Regions from separate parts of the Peribacillus sp. NPDC096622 genome, predicted to be linked through region 1. Evidence: riboswitches for the same ligand, from Rfam matches in the RefSeq annotation. Region 1 holds a riboswitch; each other region holds the start of a gene.

Region 1 (4,293 bases):
TTGGTTATCAATGGTTTTTACTGTTTTATAATCCTTACTGGATAGAAAAAATTTGTTCACTCCCGCGGATAACTGACTAGCCAAGACACCACAGACGCTTGCGGTAAGGGGGCTTGGCAACTATCGACGGAAAGGAACCGATTTCCTGATACCAACTGCAACTTTTTTTAAAAAGAAAAAACTGTAGACAAACTCGATTTTTCTTCGAAATTTGTCTACAGTCTCAGCAAACCTGATGAAGGTTTCTTCTTTTCTAAGAAATGGAATTTACTTCTTCAAATGATATGGCACTGTCGTAACAACCACATTTCTTTTATAAAGTAAGTAAGCGCGAATCAGTAAACTTGATTGGTTATGAAGTATATTGTGCCAGCCTTTCTTCGGAATGAATTGGGGGATGATCACCGTAACTTTATAATTGGATTCACTAGCCTTATGTTCAACTGTATCCACAAATTTAGTTAGTGGCTGAATGATGCTTCTGTAATAAGAATTCAGTGTAACGAGCCTTACATCCGGCTGCCATTTTTTCCACTTTTCTCCGAATTTCTTTTCATCTTCTCTTTCAAAAGCGACATAAACGGCAATGACCTGATGTGCGGATAAAGATTTTGCATAATTTAAAGAGTTCTCAACCACATGAGTTATACCCGCCACAGGTACAATGATGATATTTCCTTCAATTGGTAAGATTGGCTCACATGTTGTAATCCTTAGTTGGTCCCCAACTGCTTCATAATGCATTCTAATTCGATGAAAAATTAAAATGATGATAGGTAAAAAAATCAAAACCGGCCAAACCTGAGTAAATTTGGTTAAAAAGAATATCATCGTGACGATAAAGCTAATTATGGCACCAATTGAATTAATGGTTAATTTCATCATCCAGCCTTTTGGCTTTTCGCGAATCCATTTAACAATCATCCCGGTCTGGGATAACGTAAATGGAATGAATACACCCACCGCATATAGCGGAATGAGATTTTCCGTATGTCCTTCAAATGCGACTATCAAGATGATGGATGCAAGTCCAAGTATGATAATTCCATTGGAATACCCTAAACGGTCCCCTCTGATCGTAAACGCCCTTGGTATGAATTTATCCTTCGCCAGATTTACCGCAAGCAGAGGGAAAGCCGAATAGCCAGTATTTGCTGCAAGTATCAAGATCAATGCAGTCGTACCTTGAATGAAGAAATACATGAAATTCCGTCCAAAGATCTCTTCAGCAATCTGGGAGACGACCGTTACCTCTGCGCTAGGAACAATGCTTAAATAATAGGCTAAGAATACGATTCCCGAAAACAATACAGCTAGTAAGGAACCCATTGCTATTAATGTTTTCGCAGCATTATTCGGTGCTGGATCTTTAAAGTTCGGGATTGCATTTGAAATCGCTTCGACTCCTGTCAATGCGGAGCTTCCTGATGCAAATGCTCTTAGCAGTATAAATAAACTGATGCCAGCTACTGGAGTCCCAAGTGACGCATGCAATTCCGGTGAGACTCCTCCCGTCAAAATCTTGTAAATTCCAACCCCAATCAAGATGAACAATGCTAAAACGAATAGGTACACCGGATAGGCCAAGACAGAGGCCGATTCCGTAACCCCCCTAAGGTTCAAGATTGTAAGTAAGATGACGAATATAATGGCTATGACGACATTATATTCATGCAGGCCGGGAAAAGCGGACGTGATGGCATCCGTACCAGCAGAAACACTTACCGCGACAGTTAATATATAATCGACCAATAAGGATCCCCCAGCTATCAACCCTGGATTGACACCTAAATTGTTTTTTGAAACCACATAAGCTCCCCCGCCATGTGGATAAGCGAAAATGATTTGTCTGTAGGACAAAATCAAAGCAGTTAACAGGATCAATACTCCGATCGCGATAGGGATTGAATACCAGAAAGCCGCAGCACCGACCGTGATCAGGACGATCAATATTTGCTCCGGTCCATAAGCAACCGAAGACAAAGCATCAGAAGATAATATCGCCAAAGCCTTTGTTTTGTTAAGCTTTTGTTCACCAAGTGCATTTGATTTTAAAGGTCTCCCAATCAAGAACCTCTTTATAGCAGATAACATCAAGAATTCACCACCATGTTTAATTTATAAGTTTATGATTCCCAGCTGTAGCAAAAAACGAGACGAAACACAAAAATGCCTACAAGTCATAGCGAAATAGACCTGTAGACATCAATTTTTTTGTCTAACAAGCTCCACCTTCCTTCTCATATAACGCTTACGAGGTTAGCTGTCGGATTCGGACCTAAGAGTAGCCCTACCTTTTAAAGGATTCACCCCTTGGATTGTTAAAACAATCCCAATAACGGGTCCCCCGCACCATAAGGTTTAAGCGATTTAGAAATATGAAACTGTTGATTATCATACTCCCGTGAAATGGAAAAGTAAATGAAAATTTTACACAGAAATAGAATTATTCTTTGTAGGTGAGGTTTTATTCTTGACATATATTACATAAGTCATGCAAACACATGATTCGAAGGTAGGAAAGGAGGTAAGTAAACGTCTAAAAAGAAAATAATCAAGCGCTCAATGAACAATAGGTGGTCCAAAAAAGGTTAAAATGATTGCCACATGGAGAACGTGAAGGACGAAATTAAACAGATCTGCCCCAGCTTGGATAGTCATTAAATGCATAGAATTTCGCTTTCCGATTCCATTTTAATTCCCGTCCAATCGGGGGCATTATTCCACTGATCCACCCTAATTAATTCCTTCCTTCTTGAATTGGTCTCAAATTGCTTTTTTTAAAGACAAAGTATTTCTGGCCAAGATAGTTAAGCACTGTATAAAATATCGTTCCTATCAGAACAGCCAAATTTTGTTGTATGGATAAATGGACGGATCCTTCCAGTGATTCTGCAATGGCTTGGCCTATGGAATAAGCGACGGAATAACAAATCAGAATTACGCAAAAGAAACGGGCAACTCCTCGCCGCCATTCTATGTCGCTTTTAAAGGTAAAAGTCCTGTTCAAAAGAAAACTCGTTACAGCTCCCGTTCCATTGCCGAAAAAGGTGGAGACCCAGTAAGATAATTCAAGAACATTCATGAGAAAAAGCATGATGGAAAGTCCAACCGCTGTATTGACTATTCCAACCAATAAAAAGCGGATAAAGGAGTTAGTGTGTTTTAGATAGTTTTTCAATACTGTTCCGTTCATTGTCTAGTTGCTCCCGTTTTTTTAAATCGAGCGGATTAAATAGATCAAGATCAACAATATATTTAGGCCGGCGTTTGGATTCATTATAGATTTTACCGATATATTCCCCAATCAAGCCGACAGCAATCAACTGCAGTCCACCGATCAACCATACGGAGGTAATTAATGAGGTCCACCCAGTTTCGGTCTGCCCATAAAATTTCAACCATAAAAAGTAAGAACCAAAGAGTAAGCTTATGAAAAAGGAAAGACATCCAAGCCATAATACAAGCCGGATCGGTGTTACTGAAAAGGAAGTAATGCCATCAAGCGCAAAAGCAACCATCTTCTTAAATGGATATTTCGTTTCCCCAGCCAATCTTTCTTTTCGGTCATAATAAACAGAGTCCGTCTTAAACCCAATGAGCGGTACAATCCCCCGTAAGAAAAGATTCGTTTCATCAAATCTCTCCAACTCCGCGATCGCCCTTTTGCTCATTAGCCTGAAATCGGCATGATTATAGACAAGGTTAACACCCATCTTGTTCATCAATTTATAAAAACCGGTTGCAGATGTTCGTTTAAAAAATGAATCAAGGTCCCTTTTTTGGCGGACACCATATACGATTTCACATCCTTCATTGAATTTCCGAATGAATTCAGGGATGACTTGAATATCATCCTGTAAATCTGCATCAATGGAAATCACACAATCCGAGGCTTCCTTGGCTGTAAACAATCCTGCCAGGAGTGCATTTTGATGTCCAGCATTCCGGGAAAGCTTTAGCCCTCGAACATATTCATTATTAATCGTTTCTTTATAAATGATCTTCCAAGTTTGATCCTTGCTTCCATCATCAACCAACAAAATTTTACTTAGACCAGAAACAACGTTTTCTTCGACTAACCCCCTCATCAATCCACAAAGCTGGGAAATGGTATCCTGCAAAACGCTTTCTTCGTTATAACAAGGTACAACAATCGTTACTATCGGTGAATTCATTCTATTCCCCCCTTTTCACATGACTCTGTATAAATGAATTTTCCATGCGCTTCCTTTTTTTGTGAAAATCCTATCTAGTACCAATCCGTTTTCCTTCGCGTTGTTGATTGGGATG
Region 2 (4,293 bases), on a different contig from region 1:
AAATGGGCTGAAACACCAACTATTGCGGTAGTAATGATGATCAATAAAGCTTCTAACAAGCCAAAAACACTTCCGACCCTGCCCATGATTTCCACCGGAATATTATTTTGATAAAAGGTTTGAAAGCCGGTGTTGGCAAAAGCCAATGAAAAGGCAATGATGAAAAATCCGATGGCGGCCAATGAAAAGGAATTCGAAAAGGCATAGATCATATAACCTATCGAGACAAATAAAGATCCAAGACCAATCATGTGCGAGATTTTCACTTTACTGATGAAGACGGCATTGACTATGGCGCCGGCAATGATGCCTGCCCCTGCGATGCTTACAAGGAATCCGTAATCGCTGTCCGACAAAAGGAGCACGGCCTTGGCAAACGCCGCTTCTTGGGAGTCGATGGCCGTTTCCATCACCACCATGCAGCTGAATAAGAAATAAATGAGCATGATATAGGAAGATTTCCGGCTGAAGTCCAGGACGATGCCCCAATCCTTTTTCATGATGGTCCAAGACAGGTAACGACTGGATTGTTCAAGGGGATGATCCTTTTCAAGATCAGGCATGAATAAAGTGATGATACCGGATAATAATAAGGCAGCCGCGTTAATATAAATCGCTAAAACGGGCGTACCGATCAAGAAAAGGATACCCGCTAGCGCCGGTCCAATCAAAAAAGCCCCAGAATCCATTAAGCTTCGTAAGGAGTTAAATCGTTTCCTCTGTTCAACGGGAATTAATTTTGTAATATACGACCTTGATGTTGTTCCGAACATGGCCCCTGCCATATTGATCACGAACACAAGGGAATAGATGACCCAAATAGAAGAAGTCAATGGCAGCAAGGCTATGAATACCGTGCGAAATATGTCAAGTGCCGCCATTAGATTCCGCTTATTTATCCGGTCGATCACGCTCCCTGCCCACACATTCGTAAATATGGCAGCAATCGGTTTAACGATATATAGCCCAGCTACCGCCAAGGCTGAATCAGTCATATCCAGAACGATTAAATTAAGTGCAATGAAATAAACCCAAGAACCGAAGTTGGAGATACCTATTCCGCACAATAGAATGGAGGGGTATTTCCAGGATACTAATGTATTTCTTAATGTCATCGCTTCTCCCCCTTTGACCGTACATAAAAAACCCCGTCCCCAAGCCAATGCCTCTCGGGACGAGATCGATTTGCGGTGCCACTCCCATGCGTCACTATACATCCCCAACTATCCTCGGCTGCTTTCGGGGCTCTTTCGGAAAGTGGTCATTTCATTTACTTTCCTCTTCTTTACGTCCACATTACCATCACTAAATTTTAACATTGATGGTTCAAAACTGTAAATAACGCAAAAAAACTCATTCAAAATAAATGAGTTTAAAAGCAAAACAAGATATGGATTTTTCGCTCGGCATTCCTGGATAGATCATAATTGAATACAGCTAATGAATGTTGAATCAATTGAATTACCTTAGGGAAAACAATTTTAAAAACGGATTCTTTTTCTTATCCGTTATCCTTAACTCATCCATGATGATTTGATCCTCATGATCGGCTATCCATTTCCTTAGTGCATCTTTATCCTGGCATTGTGTTAAATATGTCTGGCCACCCTTGCCTGTAGCATTAATAACATATCTATTGAACGTCTTCTCCATAATTGCCCGCCTTTTTAATAAAATGTATTGAATCTTTAAATACGAATGTACTGCTTTTTTCTTTATCTTTTACAAAAGAAACATAATATATATGTTAGAAATTTTGATTGGCAATAGCATGTTCTGCTTGAAAGTATTGAATAAAGTTCATCGATGCCGGTTATCATAATCGGATTAATCGAACCTATCATAATGCGCTAACTAATATTTGTCAATACGTTTTCTAAATGTAAATTAAACGTAAATTTTCAGTTTTGTTAAAGAAATATTTTTTTACGATTTAGGGGTTTACAACTGCTAAATGATGGGAGTAGAATACGTTTATCAATTTAATATATTTCGGCCTAAACTCAAAGGAATTGAGTACGGAGGACCCAATCATTTGGGGTTAATTCTGCCTTGCAGAAGGGATGAGATCAGCTCTTTCGCCATCCTACCCGTCAGCTAACTTCGTCGGCTAAAGCGAAGGAGGTCATAAGACCGCCTATTTCGGGAGCTTTTTTGCGCGTTTTTTCAGGAGCAAATAGCTGTTCGATGTTTTCGCAGGTCTTTTTATTATGCCTTTAAAAAGAGTCGGAATGAGGATTGATGGTTAAGATATTCAAACAGTTTTACACATTTCATTTTTATAGGTAGGGATGATCAATTTGATAAAAGCAAAAAATTTGTTAGATCCGCCCAAAATACTTGTACTCGGGTTTGCCATCCTGATACTTATCGGGTCCTATTTATTGACCCTGCCGATTTCCACTGAAAATGGCGAAGGCCTTTCTTTTCTGGATGCTTTATTCACCGCAACCTCAGCTACTTGTGTAACAGGACTGGTCGTAGTGGATACGGGTTCGACCTTCACCACTTTTGGTGAGCTGGTCATCTTAACACTGATTCAGATAGGCGGTTTAGGGTTCATGTCATTTGCGACGTTTTTCTTTTTCCTTCTAGGCAAAAAGATTTCTTTAAAAGGCAGGTTACTCTTGCAGGAATCCTTAAATAACCTATCCATGGCAGGTATAGTCAGGTTAGTGAAACGGCTTTTAATTTTCACGGCCATCATTGAAGGCGTGGGTGCCCTTATCTTATCGATTCGCTTTTCTTTTGATATGCCAATGGGAAAAGCGATCTATTACGGGTTTTTTCATTCCATCTCGAATTTCAATAATGCCGGCTTTGATTTAATGGGGGAATTCAGGAGTTTGACCCCATATGTATCGGATCCATTCGTAACGCTTACCGTCGCCTTCCTCATCACGTTTGGCGGAATAGGCTTCATCGTGATGAATGAACTATACGAATATCGTGACACCCATCGTTTATCCGTACATACGAAGGTGGTTCTGATGACTAGCTTGACCCTTACGGTTACCGGCGCAATTTTAATCTTTTTATTCGAGTTCGGTAACCCAAAGACATTGCAGCCTTTATCTTTCATGGGTAAAATACTGTCATCTTTATTTCAATCGGTATCACCAAGGACAGCCGGCTCCAATACGCTGAATATCCCTGATTTGACTCAGCCTACATTACTGCTCATCATTTTCTTGATGTTCGTCGGGGCTTCACCCGGATCGACTGGCGGCGGGATTAAAACGACTACATTGGCGACGCTTGTCGGAACGGTTTGGTCACAGATTAAAGGAAAGGGTGATGTGGTCTTATTCCGTCACCGCATTGTGACTGAAACGATTTTTAAAGCATTATCCGTAACATTCATTGGCGTATTCATGGTTTCGCTCATCTCCATTCTGCTGACCATCACTGAAAGCGGAACTGACTTCTTGATGATTTTGTTCGAAGCCACTTCAGCATTCGCCACCGTGGGACTTTCAATGGGTTTGACCCCAGAATTATCACCGGTTGGCAGGATGCTCATCATTTTCACGATGTTTGCAGGCCGTGTTGGTCCTTTGACTTTGGCCTTCGCTATCGCCATGAGGCGCAAACCAGATCCGTTCCGACGTCCAAAAGGAAAAATCATGATTGGTTAATAATGAATGAAGGAGTGTAAACGATGGGAAAACGACAATATGCCGTGATCGGTTTAGGCAGATTCGGAACCAGCGTGGCCCATAGATTATATTCGGCCGGCCAAGAGGTATTGGGTATTGATGTCAACGAGGAAAGAGTCGAGAATGCGGATCTGAACGTTACCCATGCGGTCATGGCAGATACGACAGAAGAAGAGACATTAAAAGCAATCGGAATCCGTAATTTCGATTGTGTCATCGTAGCCATCGGAAATGACATGCAATCGAGCATTTTAACTACCTTGCTTTTAAAAGAGCTTGGGGTCAAAAAAGTCATCGCCAAGGCACTTAATAAAAATCACGGTCAGGTGCTCACTAAAATCGGTGCCGACTGGGTCATCTATCCTGAGAGGGATATGGGGGAACGGGTCGCGAATCAGCTTCTTTCCCCTAACATGCTGAACTATATAGAGCTTTCTAAAGAATACAATATCGAGGAGATCATCCTCCCCAAGAGCATGAAGGGTAAAAGCCTCAGGGAGCTTGATTTGCGGGCAAAATATAATATTAGCGTCATTGCCATCGTGAGTAATGGAGAAATTATCATAGCACCCTCACCGGATCAGGATATCCATGAAAAAGATATGCTTTTAGTGGTTGGCAATAAAGAAGATCT
Region 3 (4,293 bases), on a different contig from region 1:
GTTTCCAGGTATTGGTTCTTCTGCACCTCTGCCAAACATTCCTGTAAAATTATTTGAGGTATCAAATGTGAAAAGAATTTTCCCTTCCCTTATACCTTCATACCATTTACCTGTCAATTCCCATTTGGCTTTTGCCTGGTTGAATACAAGATTGCCCTCAACTCTTCCATTTTGATAGGATCCGGTAACATTCTGGCCGGTTTGAGTAAATACGAGCCTTCCGTAATCAGTATCCCAGTTTCCAGTTATATTAAATGTGGATGGCGCTGCCTCACACTGAAGATTCATATTATTTGTGATGTTGAGCCAACCTAATATCAATTTAGGATTATGAGCTTCAACCTTCGTCGGCCAAAACAAAAAATCTCCTCCACCAACTGGAAACATATAAACCCATTTATCCTGACATCCTATTATAAGTTGTTGCTGCTGTGTTATACATTCAGTAGTATTATATTCAGCGGTGTAAATATATCCATTTAAAAATCTATCCTTTAAATATCCAGCATTGACGGGAAGAAACGAAAAAGTTGAAGTCGTTTGATTTGCAAGATCCAACCTGATTGTTGTCCACTTATTCATACAGTTTTGTGGAATGTTATATATCATATCTGTTCATACCCCTTTCTTTTATAGGTTATGAGTCTAATTGTTAAATGTTCAGTAGTTGAAAAGGAAAGAACAGACTTTTCAGATAAGTAGTAATTATCCATAAAGGTGTACTACCGATAATCCCCGTTATGGTAACAAAAAAGAGGTTGGGCGTCTTTTAGGTACCCAACCTCTTTAATTACCTAATTGTAATTATGTATAATAGGCAGACAAAGAAATGTGCTTTTCTTATTCCGCAATCGGGCGCGATTCTTTAATAAGTTTGGCTTTTCTTAATGAACTCCCATGAAAATTTAAAAAAGCTCAAAATCCAGAAAAAACCACAACAAAATAGACCCAGTAAAAACGCTTTTTAAAAAAAGGCTGAGCCTTATGAGTGATCTGATTGAGTTTGGTAAGGCGTTAAACAAAACCTCCAATCATTGCAAATTAAGTGAAGGCTAGCGCGACGACCAAAAAAGGATTAATCTCCCATGAGTGCTACCCATAAAGGGCGCGACAGTCGGTGGTACACCGTGGTCGTCGGAGTCAGACTAACGGATGGGCTCAAAGGCACCATAGTTCAACGACCTTCTTCGCCAGCCATTAAAACATTATCGACATAGAGAACAATTTTCATTCTCTGTGGTGAAGCGCTGATTTTTGCGCTTCATGGATGGCTAACGGGTGCGTTAGTTTAACAAGGAGTATAAAAAAAGCCTGTATCAATGATTACTCGGTAATCTAAGATACAGGCTTTATATTTAGGTAACTAATTGTTCTTATATATATTGTAAGAATATGGGCTTTTTTTAATGGAAAGATACTTTAGCAAACGTTGGAACAACGTTATTTTCTTTTGCTAACTGACTTACAATTTTGTCAATATTTTTTATTGTTTCAACCTGACTTTCTCCAGGTTTTTTCTGAACTACTAATTCAACTAGTTGATAATTCACATCAACCTCACCTGTGTGAGTATATCTTTTATAACCATGTTCTTTTAACTTTTGATCAACTTTATTAAAAAAATCAGCGTTTACTAACTGTTCCATAACCTTATCCTGTTCTCTTGATAATTCTGTGTTTTTTATATTCAGCGTTTCTCCTTCTTTTAGGTTAACGATTTTATCTTTTGGATCCATTTCCTTCGCTTGTACTAAGCCCTCAGAATTAAGTAAAACAAAACCTGCCAAAGAACTAACTAACATTAGTTTTAATGTGTGTACACGATTTGTCATATAATTTCTCCTTTAGTTTCAATTTTATTTATTATTTGCATAAATACATATACGTCGATGACTTTGGTGCTGGTATAGCCCCACATAGTCCATAAAAAGGAGTTTTAGCATTCACCAAGAATACTTCAAGAAAGGGGTGACGTTATGAAAGACGATATAAACCAATCTGAAAAAGCATACTGGACCAAGGAAGTCGGGGACATTTTAAGGTTTTTGTTGAGAATTTGCTATATATAGATACTTCGATTGCTCAGCTTTGCAATCGTTTCAGTTCATCCTCTCCCTCTAAATTGAAGAAAAAAATACAGCCAAGTGTTATTTTGGCTTTACTTCAATAAGGAAGTTGCTTCGTCAGCTCTTTTTGTTATGGAGCTAACGGGGCAGGTTAGTTGTAGAAGAAATAGGAATAGAGAAGCCCCTTTTCAAAATTTTATGAAGACGGCCCTTACGCGATAGTCCTTAAAAATCTCTTTCTAAAGCATGAATAATATCTTCATTTCTAACCTAACCGTTTTCCTGAGTATTAATTTTTTTTGCATAAAATCCATTTACAATTGCTGATCATAGGAGTATTATAATCAAAGTTTCAATTTCTAAATCGCTGAAACCATTAGGTACGGGGGAACCATTTTTGTGGGTTGTTACTATACCCAAGGGGTGAATCCTTTAAAGGTAGGGCTACTCAAGGTCCGAATCCGACAGCTAACCTCGTAAGCGTTAAATGAGAAGGAAGGTGGAGCTTGTGACACACGAAAAGTGATGTGCCTACAGGTCTATTCTGTAGGCACTTTTTTGTATTCATGTAAAATTTTATTGCTCTTTTGAGTCAATACTGTATGTACGGATATAAATTAACTCATAAAAACTATTAGGGTGGTTTGGAATAATGATTTCACTTATAAAAAGGATGTTAATTGGGCGACCTCTGAAATCCAATGAATTAGGAGAACAGAGATTAAACAAAAAGAAAGCATTAGCAATCCTTTCTTCTGATGCTCTATCATCAGTGGCATATGGTCCCGAACAAATTTTGATAGTATTGATTACGTTAAGTGCAGCAGCATTTTGGTATTCAATTCCTATCGCAGTTGGTGTATTAATTCTTTTAACAGCTCTCATATTGTCTTATAGACAAATCATTTTTGCTTATCCTCATGGCGGTGGAGCGTATGTGGTTTCAAAGAGCAATTTAGGTGTAAATCCAGGCTTAATAGCTGGAGGTTCCCTATTGGTAGACTACATACTAACTGTTGCTGTAAGTGTGTCTGCTGGGACTGATGCTTTAACATCTGCCTTCCCCACTTTACACAACTTTAATGTGGAAATTGCCATTATATTTGTCATTTTTATTACAATTTTGAATTTAAGAGGAGTAACGGAGTCTGCTTCAATATTAGCCTACCCCGTTTACTTATTCGTTTTAGCGTTGTTAATATTAATTGGTGTAGGTATTTATAATATTCTAACTGGAGGAGTTTCGCCTGAATTGCACACCCCAATAGGTACACCTGTGGCGGGAATCAGTTTGTTTATTCTTTTAAGGGCGTTTGCTTCAGGAAGTTCCGCCTTAACAGGGGTTGAAGCCATATCGAATGCCATTCCTAACTTTAAAGACCCAGCACCTAATAATGCTGCTAAAACATTAATGGCGATGGGAGCCTTGCTTGCCGTACTGTTTTCAGGAATTGTATTTTTAGCCTATTATTATGGTATTTCTCCTAGTGGAGAGGTAACCGTTGTTTCCCAAATTGCCGAAGAAACTTTCGGCCGGAATTTCATGTACTTCTTTATACAAGGAACTACAGCATTGATTTTAATCCTTGCTGCGAACACTGGTTATTCTGCTTTTCCATTGTTGGCAGTAAATCTTGCAAAGGATAAGTTTATTCCAAGGGCGTTTCTAATGAGAGGAGACCGATTAGGATATTCTAATGGGATTATCATACTTGGAATTGCTTCGATCATTTTAATCCTTGCTTTCCATGCAGAAACGGAGCATCTTATCCCACTTTACGCAGTTGGTGTATTTGTTCCATTTACTTTATCTCAATCGGGCATGATGGTTAAATGGTTACGAGAGAAGCCGCATGGGTGGGTACCAAAATTCATTATTAATACTACGGGCGCCGTTATTAGCTTAACCGTCACATTAATATTCTTTTTAACAAAATTCTCACAGGTTTGGTCAATCTTAATTTTTCTACCTATCATTGTCTTTATCTTTCATAGAATTAGAAAGCATTATGAAGCTGTTGGAGACCAACTTAGGCTTACAACTTGTGAACCATCTGCGACCATTGACGGTAATGTTATGATAGTGCCTGTTGCTGGCATGACTCATGTTGTAGAGAATACCTTAAATTATGCTAAATCGCTTTCTCCACAACAAATTATTGCAGTGTATGTTGCATTTGAAAGAGATGACGAGAAGAAATTTGAAGAAAAATGGAAGAGATGGCAA

What was found. A riboswitch is a leader RNA that binds a small molecule or an ion and turns the genes downstream of it on or off. The one in region 1 is predicted to bind cyclic di-AMP.
Region 2: linked by a shared signal. The riboswitch ahead of ACIQYG_RS17715 (TrkH family potassium uptake protein) and the one ahead of ACIQYG_RS08250 (APC family permease) in region 1 are both predicted to bind cyclic di-AMP.
Region 3: linked by a shared signal. The riboswitch ahead of ACIQYG_RS26070 (APC family permease) and the one ahead of ACIQYG_RS08250 (APC family permease) in region 1 are both predicted to bind cyclic di-AMP.

Annotation. Positions count from the first base shown of each region.
Region 1 covers NZ_JBIWES010000003.1:374,828-379,120, forward strand. Annotated here, with positions in the region: gene ACIQYG_RS08250 (APC family permease) at 268-2,094, opposite strand; cyclic di-AMP (ydaO/yuaA leader) riboswitch at 2,233-2,378, opposite strand; gene ACIQYG_RS08255 (GtrA family protein) at 2,741-3,196, opposite strand; gene ACIQYG_RS08260 (glycosyltransferase family 2 protein) at 3,156-4,178, opposite strand; gene ACIQYG_RS08265 (DUF6044 family protein) at 4,194-4,293, opposite strand, start outside.
Region 2 covers NZ_JBIWES010000010.1:68,838-73,130, forward strand. Annotated here, with positions in the region: gene ACIQYG_RS17705 (MFS transporter) at 1-1,115, opposite strand, end outside; gene ACIQYG_RS17710 (hypothetical protein) at 1,462-1,653, opposite strand; cyclic di-AMP (ydaO/yuaA leader) riboswitch at 1,985-2,127, shown strand; gene ACIQYG_RS17715 (TrkH family potassium uptake protein) at 2,301-3,638, shown strand; gene ACIQYG_RS17720 (potassium channel family protein) at 3,662-4,293, shown strand, end outside.
Region 3 covers NZ_JBIWES010000037.1:7,913-12,205, reverse strand. Annotated here, with positions in the region: gene ACIQYG_RS26080 (hypothetical protein) at 1-609, opposite strand, end outside; gene ACIQYG_RS26075 (hypothetical protein) at 1,404-1,832, opposite strand; cyclic di-AMP (ydaO/yuaA leader) riboswitch at 2,422-2,565, shown strand; gene ACIQYG_RS26070 (APC family permease) at 2,719-4,293, shown strand, end outside.